Regions from separate parts of the Pseudomonas sp. PDM14 genome, predicted to be linked through region 3. Evidence: predicted binding sites of a transcription regulator. Region 3 holds the regulator's gene; each other region holds the start of a gene.
The links. The regulator FliA, encoded in region 3, starts transcription of late flagellar genes. The targets are predictions, from matches to a motif close to CTAAAGTTTNNNNNNNNNNNGCCGNTAA.
Positions count from the first base shown of each region.

Region 1: the regulator FliA is predicted to act here: its motif matches at 1,118-1,145, upstream of IB229_RS20725 (methyl-accepting chemotaxis protein).
Region 2: the regulator FliA is predicted to act here: its motif matches at 1,323-1,350, upstream of motA (flagellar motor stator protein MotA).

Region 1 is NZ_JACVAQ010000003.1:221,231-224,506, forward strand. Features, by position in the region: gene ampE (regulatory signaling modulator protein AmpE) at 1-198, shown strand, start outside; gene IB229_RS20720 (ROK family protein) at 208-1,110, opposite strand; gene IB229_RS20725 (methyl-accepting chemotaxis protein) at 1,278-3,276, shown strand, end outside.
Region 2 is NZ_JACVAQ010000001.1:1,499,284-1,502,559, forward strand. Features, by position in the region: gene motB (flagellar motor protein MotB) at 1-408, opposite strand, end outside; gene motA (flagellar motor stator protein MotA) at 414-1,265, opposite strand; gene IB229_RS07145 (HDOD domain-containing protein) at 1,387-2,904, shown strand; gene IB229_RS07150 (rhodanese-like domain-containing protein) at 2,953-3,276, shown strand, end outside.
Region 3 is NZ_JACVAQ010000002.1:553,008-556,283, reverse strand. Features, by position in the region: gene fleN (flagellar synthesis regulator FleN) at 20-853, shown strand; gene fliA (RNA polymerase sigma factor FliA) at 850-1,596, shown strand; gene IB229_RS15205 (chemotaxis response regulator CheY) at 1,679-2,053, shown strand; gene IB229_RS15200 (protein phosphatase CheZ) at 2,073-2,861, shown strand; gene IB229_RS15195 (chemotaxis protein CheA) at 2,891-3,276, shown strand, end outside.

The DNA.
Region 1 (3,276 bases), on a different contig from region 3:
GCCGTACTGCATGACCTGCTGAGTTGGGATATTTCTGCCGCGCAGCTGCTGTTCCATGCCGGGCGTGCCGCCAGTGAGCTGCCGGAGCCGCAGGCCGGCGAGCAGGGTGTCAGCAGCCTGGACGAACTCTGGCAATTGCTGGTGCGCTCGGCGGTGCTCTGGTACGCCGCCTTTGCCGTGTGGATCCTGCTGCTCTGATCGAGCCCGCTACTGCTCGTGTTCGCCCCACAGCCAGGCAGCCCCGCGCACGCCGCTGGAGTCGCCGTGCTGCGCCGGCAGCAGGCGTGTGTTGACCTGGTCGGAGAACACGTGGCGCAGGAGCAGGGGCGGTACGCGCGCATACAGCGCCGGCATGTTCGACAGCCCGCCACCGAGCACGATGACGTGCGGGTCGAGCAGGTTGATCACGCCTGACAGCGCCCGTGCCAGCTGATCGCAATACAGTTCCATCGCCCGTTCGGCCACTGCGTTGCCCCGTTGTGCGGCCTGTTCCAGCTCGCGGGCGTCACCCGACAGGGCGCTGCGTGCGGCCCAGCCGGGGCCGGAGAGAAAGGTCTCGATGCAGTCGTCCAGGCCGCAGTAGCACCGCCTTGTCGGGCCATCTGCCGCGTTGCGCCAGGGCAGGGGGTTATGGCCCCACTCGCCGGCAATGGCGTTCGGTCCGCTGAGCAGGTGGCCATTGATGACCACACCGCCGCCCACGCCGGTGCCGAGAATGACCGCGAAAACGCTGCTGGCACCCGCGCCGGCCCCGTCTCTGGCTTCCGACAGCGCCAGGCAATCGGCATCGTTGGCCAGGCGCACTGGGCGTTGCAGCAGCTGTTCCAGATCGCCTTGTAAGTCTTCGCCGATCAGGCAGGTCGAGTTGGCGTTCTTGATCCGTCCGTGATCCGGTGAGCGGGTGCCGGGAATGCCGATGCCCAGGGTGCCGTGCCCGCCCAGCTCACGCTCGGCGTCGTGGACCAGGCGGGCAATGGTCTGCAGGGTGGCCGGGTAGTCGCCCTGGGGCGTCGGCACGCGGCGGCGCAACCGTTCGTCGGAACCGTGCAGGGCAATGATCTCGGTCTTGCTACCACCCAGATCAATACCGAAGCGAAAATGTGCGCGCATTCTTAACCTTAAGTTACAGAGGTTGAGGTCGATATCCGGTATACAGTTTGCTCAGAGGACCGTGCATGCTGCACATTCCTTACTGACCAGTACCCCCGTAGATTGCCGTTCCCTCGTCGGTCTTCTCCCGTCCGGCGCATAACAATAATGGCAACAGGAGACGTGTAGTGAATAGCGTGTTGTATCCCGCCATTGCGCTGATGAACCGTATGAGCTTCGGCATGAAGTTCAGTTTGATCAGTGTGCTGTTCTTCCTGCCCATGCTGGTGACCAATTTCTATCTGGTGCGCGACTCGTACGACGCGTTCGTCGACACCCGGACGGAGTTGCAGAGCCTCGAGCTGCTCAAGCGGAGCCTCAAGGTGCGCCAGGACCTCGAACGCCTCAACGACCTCCTCGAAGTCAACGCCGTGATCGGCCAGTCCAGCGAGTCGGAGAATCTGGTCAAGCAGATCGACGACCTGCAGACCCGCATCGGTGCTGGCCTGGACGCGCTGCAACCGAGCAGCGACGAGCCGCAGAAGGTCGAGGAATTCAACGCCCAGCGCGACGGCGTCAAGACCGCCCTCGAAGCGATCAAGAACGAGACCTCGCAACGCAGCAAGGCCGGCCTCGGCGTCACTGCGCTGGATAATGCAGAGGTGTTCATCAAGTTCATCACCAGCCAGTCGGGCCTCAGCCAGGACAGTGACCTGACCGTGCGCCAGATGTCCGAGCTGATGACCACCGTCACCCCGCCCGTGACCAAGGCGCTGAGCAAGGGCCGCGCCCTGGGCTCCTATTCGCTGGGTCAGGGCATTCTCGGTTCTTCCGACAGCGGCAAGCTCGACGAACTGCTGCTGGAGCTGGAGAAGCTCCACGCCGAGTACGGCTTCAAGATCCAGAACGCGCTGCAGACCAACACCCGCGCCCAGCAGATCCTCACCGCGCCGGCCGAAGCCAGCCGGCAGAGCCTGCCCGATGCCGGCAAGCAGCTGGAAGATAACATCCTCATGGCCGACACGCTGGACGCGCCGTGGCAGGGTTTCTTCGAGCAGATGACTGCCGGCATCGACAAGACCTACGCGCTGAACGACGAAGTGCTCGGCTTCCTCAACGAGGAGCTGGGTGAGCGTCTGGAGCAGAAACGCTCGCAGATGGTCCTGCTGGTCGTCGCCCTGGTCGTGGTGTTCCTGCTCATCGGCTACCTCTACGGCGGCTTCTACGTGTCGACCCGTGCCACCCTCAAAGGCTTCGGCAAGGTCATGGACCAGGTCGCCGCCGGTGACATGACCGTGCGCGTGAATGCCAAGAGCCAGGATGAGCTGGGCGAGCTGGGCCAGGTGTTCAACGGCAGCGTGGCGAAGATTCGCGACCTGATCGAGCTGGTTGGGCAGACCGTCACCGAGGTCGAGCGTCAGGCCGATCGCGTGGAGCTGGTCTCCGGGCAGAGCAGCCAGGCCGTCACCGCCCAGCGCGGGCAGATCGAACAGGTCGCCACCGCGATGAACCAGATGTCCGCCACCGCCCAAGAAGTGGCGCGCAGCGCCGCCGCCGCGGTTGATAGCGCACACAGCGTCAACCAGGAAACCGTCAGCGGTCGCGCCACGGTCGAGTCGCAGGTCGGCAGCATCCAGCGCCTGGCCAGCGAGATCGAGCAGTCGGTCGGCGTAATCAACCAGCTTGCTTCCGACAGCGCGGCGATCAGCCAGGTGCTCGAGGTGATCAAGGGGATCGCCGGGCAGACCAACCTGCTGGCGCTCAACGCGGCCATCGAGGCGGCGCGTGCCGGCGAGCAGGGCCGCGGCTTCGCCGTGGTTGCCGACGAGGTGCGCAACCTGGCCAAGCGCACGCACCAGTCCACCGAGGAAATCGAGCAGATGATCGGCCGCCTGCAGAGCGGGGTCGGCGCGACCGTCACCGCCATGAATGGCAGCCATCAGATGGTGGAGAACACGGTTTCCCAGTCGGCCAAGGTGCAGCAGGCGCTGGAGAACATCCTCGGCGCGGTGGGCATGATCGTCGACCAGAACCAGCAGATCGCCGCTGCTGCCGAACAGCAGACCGCGGTGGCCCACGATATCGACATGAACATCGTCGAGATCAACCAGGCCGGCGAGCGTACGGCGGAGGGCGCGGTGGAGACCGAGCACGCCAGTCGCGAACTGTCCGACCAGGTGGCGCGCC
Region 2 (3,276 bases), on a different contig from region 3:
CTCCTGCAGCAACAGTTCCAGACGCTCCTTCTCGACCTGCTCGGCAAGCTTTTCCGCCTGCTCGGCGTCGGCGGCCTGCATGTCGTTCACCGAGTCGACCGATGACTCGGGGGCGTCCGGTGAATCCTTGATATCCGGGTTGAGCGTACGGTCCGGCGCCGGGGTCGGCGTACCGCCCAAGTCGATGACATAGGGGCTGGCACTTTCGGTGAAACCGATGGGATCCTGGAAGTAACCGGCAATGGCTTTCTTCTGCTCCGGGGTGGCCGAGGACATCAGCCACATCACCAGGAAGAACGCCATCATCGCCGTGGCAAAGTCGGCGAAGGCGATCTTCCAGGCGCCACCGTGGTGGCCGCCAGCGATCTTCTTGACGCGCTTTACGATAATCGGCTGGTTGTTTTCCATGGGCCTTAGCTACCGCGCATGGCCTGTTCGAGTTCGCTGAAGCTCGGTCGGTGCGCGGGGAACAGCACTTTGCGCCCGAACTCCACGGCCAGAGTTGGCGGCATGCCCGAGGCGGAGGCCACCAGGGTCGCCTTGATCGCTTCGTAGAGGTTCAATTCTTCCTTGGCATCGTGCCCCAGCGCATCGGCCAGCGGACCGAAGAAGCCGTAGGACGCCAGAATGCCGAGGAACGTACCGACAAGAGCGGTACCCACTTTCTCGCCGATCTGCGCGTTGTCCGCGGACGCCAGGATCGACATGGTGATCACGATACCCAGCACCGCCGCCACGATACCCATGGCCGGCATGCCGTCCGCGACCTTGGCCACAGCGTGGGAGGGGTGCTCCAGTTCTTCTTTGATGCCATTGAGTTCCATGTCGAACAGGCCCTCCAGCTCGTGCGGAGCCATGTTGCCGGACGACATGATGCGCAGGTAGTCGCAGATGAACGCCGTCATGGCCGGATCCTTGAGCACCGACGGGTACTTGCTGAAGATCGGACTGGCAGCGGGGTCCTCGACATCGGCCTCGATGGCCATCATGCCCTCGCGCCGGCTCTTGTTGAGGATCTCATAGAGCAGCTTCAGCACTTCCAGGTAGAAGCCGTGGGTGAAACGCGAGCTGAACATCTTCAGCGACTTCTTGAAGACAGTCATGAAGGTGCTGCCCGGGTTCGCCTGGAGGAACGCACCCAGTGCGGCACCGCCGATGATCATCACCTCGAAGGGGTGGATCAACGCCATGAACTTGCCGCCCGACAGAATGAAACCGCCGAGCACACTGCCGAATACGACCAAAATGCCGAGAATTTTTGCCATGAAGAAATGAACTTAAGAAGGTGAGTCGGAGGGGCTCGTTGAAAACAACCCTTCTATTTATCGGAACTATTGCGCCAGACTATAGCCAGTAAAGGCGAAAAGCCAGTTTGGCTCAAGCAGCATGAACTCTCCGAAGACCGCACCGCAGACACTCGAGGCCTGGCTCAAGCAGCTGGATGGGGTCCGTTTGCCCGTTGCCGCCAGCCAGCAGGAACTGGTACGTCGCAACCTGGTCGACAGCCGCCGCTCGCTGCGCGACATCTCGGACGTGGTGCAGAACAGCCCGGCTATCGCCCTCACTCTGATGCGCGCAGCCAATCGCAGCAGCAGCGGCTTCAGCGAACCCGCCGAAAGCCTGGAGATGGCGCTCAACCGCCTCGGCCTGAAGCGCGCCGAAGCGATCGTCATGCAGATGCCTGCCCTCGCCGACGACGACATGCCGCCAGCCCTGGCCCAGCTGCAGCTGATCAGCCTGCACGCCGCCCAGCAGGCCAGCGGTCTGTTCGCCGCGCGCCTGGCGCGCCTGTGGCAGGAGATTCACTGGAGCAGCCTGCTGTTTCTCGCCCCGCTCTGGCCGCTGGTCTACGCCCGCCCGGAACTGCTCGGCATCTGGGAGCAACGCGTGCTGGCCAAGGGCGAGCCGGCCGCACGGGTCGAGCGCGAACTGCTCGGCGTATCGCTGATCCAGCTGGGCCTGGCCCTGGCCCAGCACTGGCGCCTGCCGGAGTGGATCGCGCAGGGCTATTGCCTGCTCGCCGAGGACCGCCGCCTGCTGGTCAAGGCCCTGCACATCGCCCATGACAATGAGCACCCGCTGCACCAGCAGCAGATGCTCGACGACGACCCGCACCTGCGCCGCTGGCTGACCCACCCGGGCAACAGCATCCTGCTGGCCAACGGCCTGGCCGTGTCCGCGCACCACAACTGGAGCTGCCCGCACACCCTGCGCTGGCAGCGCCTGACCGGTCTGTACCTGCAGGTGCCGCTGGGCGAAGTGCAGCAACTGATCCACCAGCAGGCCGCACAGAGCGCCCGCCAGCACGCCGCCCCCAGCCTCTGGCACCCGGCCATTGCCCTGTTGTGGCCATGGGATGCTTGCCGCCTGCGCCTGCCGCCCGCCACCGTGGAAGCCAAGGCCGAGCCGAATGAATGGAAGGAACAGTGCTCGCGCCTGCTGGCACCGACCACGCCGTTCGCCAACGTCATCCAGCTCACCGACTGCGCCCGCACGGCCCTGGTCGCCAGCGGCATGCCGCGCGTCCTGCTGCTACTCGCCGACCGCAATCACACCCGCCTCATCGCGCAGCAGGCCGCCGGCCTCCCGGATGGTGCCGCCCAGCTGCGCCTCGACCCGACCCACAGCCAGGTACTGCGCAAGCTCCTCGCCCAGCCTGGCCAGCTGCGCATGACCCCTGCCAACATCGCGCAATTCTCTCCCCTGCTGCCCGGCCAGTTGAAGACCCTGTTCCCCAGCGAGCACCTGCTGCTGCGCTCGCTGGCCAGCAACGAGCGCGTGGTCATGCTGCTGGTCGCCGACCAGAACGGTGCGCCGATCAGCGATCAGCAGCTGCAGGTATTCGGTAAAACCGTGCAATGCATCGAGCGCGGCCTGGCCACCTTCGCCCGTCGTGGTGGATAGGCTTTCCGCTACAATCCGCTCCCCCATTCCCGTCTTCGGAGACCCCGCATGTCCGCCTTCTCCGCCCTGCCGCTGGTGATCGAGCCGCACGACCTGGCCGCCCGCCTGACGACGCCCGAGCTGATCCTGGTCGACCTGAGTCCTGCCGCGCGTTATGCCGAGGGCCATATTCCCGGTGCACGCTGGATCGACAGCAAGCGCACCCAGTTCGGCCAGCCACCGGCTCCGGGCCTGGCGCCGGAACAGGCGCAACTGGAAAACCTGTTCGGCGAACTCGGCCATGGTCCCGACGCGGTGTACGTGGTCTATGACGACGAAGGCGGCGGCTGGGCCGGGCGCTTCATCTGGCTGCTGGACGTGATCGGCCATCAC
Region 3 (3,276 bases):
GACAAGGTGTGTAGAGGACATGGGTAGTATTCATCCCGTACAGGTGATTGCAGTGACCGGCGGCAAAGGCGGCGTCGGCAAGACCAATGTGTCGGTGAATCTGTCGCTGGCCCTGGCCGATCTCGGCCGTCGGGTCATGCTGATGGACGCCGACCTCGGCCTTGCCAACGTCGATGTCCTGCTCGGCCTTACCGCCAAACGCACCCTTGCCGACGTGATTTCCGGCGAGTGCGACCTCAAGGACGTGCTGATCCAGGGCCCCGGCGGTATTCGTATCGTCCCGGCGGCTTCGGGCACGCAGAGCATGGTGCAGCTCACGCCCATGCAGCACGCCGGCCTGATCCAGGCATTCAGCGATATCAGCGACAACCTCGACGTTCTGGTGATCGACACCGCGGCCGGTATCGGCGACGGCGTGGTGAGTTTCGTCCGCGCGGCCCAGGAAGTGATCGTGGTGGTGTGCGACGAGCCCACCTCGATCACCGATGCCTATGCGCTGATCAAGCTGCTCAACCGTGACTACGGCATGAGCCGCTTCCGCGTTCTGGCCAACATGGCTCATAGCCCGCAGGAAGGTCGCAACCTGTTTGCTAAGCTGACCAAAGTGACTGACCGTTTTCTCGATGTGGCGCTGCAGTACGTGGGGGCAGTGCCCTACGACGAGTCGGTCCGCAAGGCCGTGCAGAAGCAGCGCGCGGTATACGAAGCCTTCCCGCGCTCGAAATGCGCACTGGCGTTCAAAGCGATAGCTCAGAAAGTTGACACGTGGCCGTTGCCGGCCAACCCGCGTGGCCATCTTGAGTTCTTCGTCGAACGTCTGGTGCAGCAGCCGATCGCGGGTTCGGCCGTATGACAGCAGCCAATGGACTTCTTATGTACAACAAGGCGCAGGCTCGGGACTCTCAGCACCAACTGATCGAGCGTTACGCACCGCTGGTCAAGCGCATCGCGTACCACCTGCTGGCGCGTCTGCCGGCCAGTGTCCAGGTCGACGACCTGATGCAGGCGGGCATGATCGGCCTGCTCGAAGCTTCGAAGAAATACGACGGCAGCAAGGGCGCCAGCTTCGAAACCTACGCCGGTATTCGCATCCGCGGCGCAATGCTCGACGAGGTGCGCAAGGGTGACTGGGCGCCGCGTTCGGTCCACCGCAACACCCGTATGGTCAGCGACGCGATTCGAACAATCGAGGCCAGAACGGGGCGAGACGCTAAAGATCAAGAAGTTGCGGCCGAACTCCAATTGAGTCTCGAGGATTACTACGGCATTCTTGGCGACACTTTGGGCAGCCGTCTGTTCAGTTTCGACGACCTCGTGCAGGACGGCGAACATGGCGGGCTGCAGGAAGACACCGGTAGTACCCAGACCGAACCTCTGCATGACCTGGAAGACGAGCGTTTCCAGGCGGCGTTGGCTGATGCCATCTCCAACCTGCCGGAGCGTGAACGTCTGGTCCTGGCGCTGTATTACGACGAAGAGCTGAATCTCAAGGAAATCGGTGAGGTCCTGGGGGTCAGCGAGTCGCGTGTCAGCCAGTTGCACAGTCAGTGTGCCGCACGCTTGCGGGCCCGACTGGGTGAGTGGCGAGCGCACTGACGGCGTCACCGGTTTCATGATTGCAGCGTCATCGGGTGCCGATGACGTTTAGGACTGTACGGAGGTCGACTTGGACAAGAACATGAAAATCCTCATCGTTGACGACTTTTCGACGATGCGACGGATCATCAAGAACCTCTTGCGCGATTTGGGTTTCACCAATACCGCCGAGGCTGATGACGGCACCACAGCATTGCCGATGCTGCAAAGCGGTAGCTTCGATTTTCTGGTGACTGACTGGAACATGCCGGGCATGACGGGTATCGACCTGTTGCGCGCGGTGCGTGCCGATGAGCGTCTGAAAACCCTGCCTGTATTGATGGTGACAGCTGAAGCCAAGCGCGATCAGATCATCGAAGCGGCCCAGGCTGGCGTTAACGGTTATGTAGTAAAGCCGTTCACTGCCCAGGTACTGAAAGAGAAGATCGAGAAGATCTTCGAACGGGTTAACGGCTGATGTCCGCCGCGAGGGCGCTATGGCAAACGAAGATTCTTCACTGGGCGAACTAGAGTCGACCCTGAAAGTTCATGCCCGCGAGCTCGTCGACAGCCTCGAAAAAGGTCACTTCGGCGAGGCGGTGCAACTGATCCACGAACTGAACCAGACACGCGACCGTGGCCTGTATCAGGAAGTAGGCAAGCTTACCCGCGAGCTGCACAGCGCGATCGTCAATTTCCAGATCGATCCGCGGATGCCGCACGCCAAGGAAATTTCACAGATCACCGACGCTACCGAGCGGCTGTCCTACGTTGTGCAGATGACCGAGAACGCGGCCAATCGCACCATGGACCTGGTCGAGCAGAGCGCGCCGCTGGTCAACGATTTGGGCAGCGAAGCGCAGAGCCTGAGTGCTGACTGGGGGCGCTTCATGCGCCGGGAACTCAGCGCCGATGCGTTCCGCGAGCTGGCCAAGCGTATCGAACTGTTTCTGGCCCGCAGCGACCGCGACAGCCAGAAACTCTCGGCGCACCTCAACGATATTCTGCTGGCGCAGGATTACCAGGACCTCACCGGTCAGGTGATCAAGCGTGTAACCCAGTTGGTTACGGAAGTGGAAGGTAACTTGCTGAAACTGGTGTTGATGGCCAGTCATGTGGACCGCTTTGCCGGTATCAAGCATGACCACGAAACACTGCGCGTAGAGCAAGAAAAACAAAAAGAGCCTTCCAAGGGTGAAGGTCCGCAGATTCATGCCGATAAGCGTGAGGATGTAGCATCCAATCAGGATGATGTCGACGATCTGCTGTCCAGCCTAGGATTTTAAGGCTCTAACAGAGCCTTTGGAGCGCAATGATGAGCTTCGACGCCGATGAAGAAATCCTCCAGGACTTTCTGGTAGAGGCCGGCGAAATTCTTGAACAATTGTCCGAGCAACTGGTTGAGCTGGAAAGCCGCCCAGATGACACGGGCCTGCTCAATGCGATTTTCCGTGGATTCCACACCGTCAAGGGTGGGGCCGGGTTCCTCCAGCTCAATGAGCTGGTGGAGTGCTGCCACATTGCCGAGAACGTATTCGACATCCTGCGCAAGGGTGAACGTCGGGTCACTGCCGAGCTGATGGACGTGGTGTTGCAGGCACTGGATGCCGTCAACGAAATGTTCAGTCAGGTGCGCGAGCGCGTCGAGCCGACGCCGGCCTCGCCGGAGCTGCTGGCTGCCTTGGCGCGCCTGGCCGAACC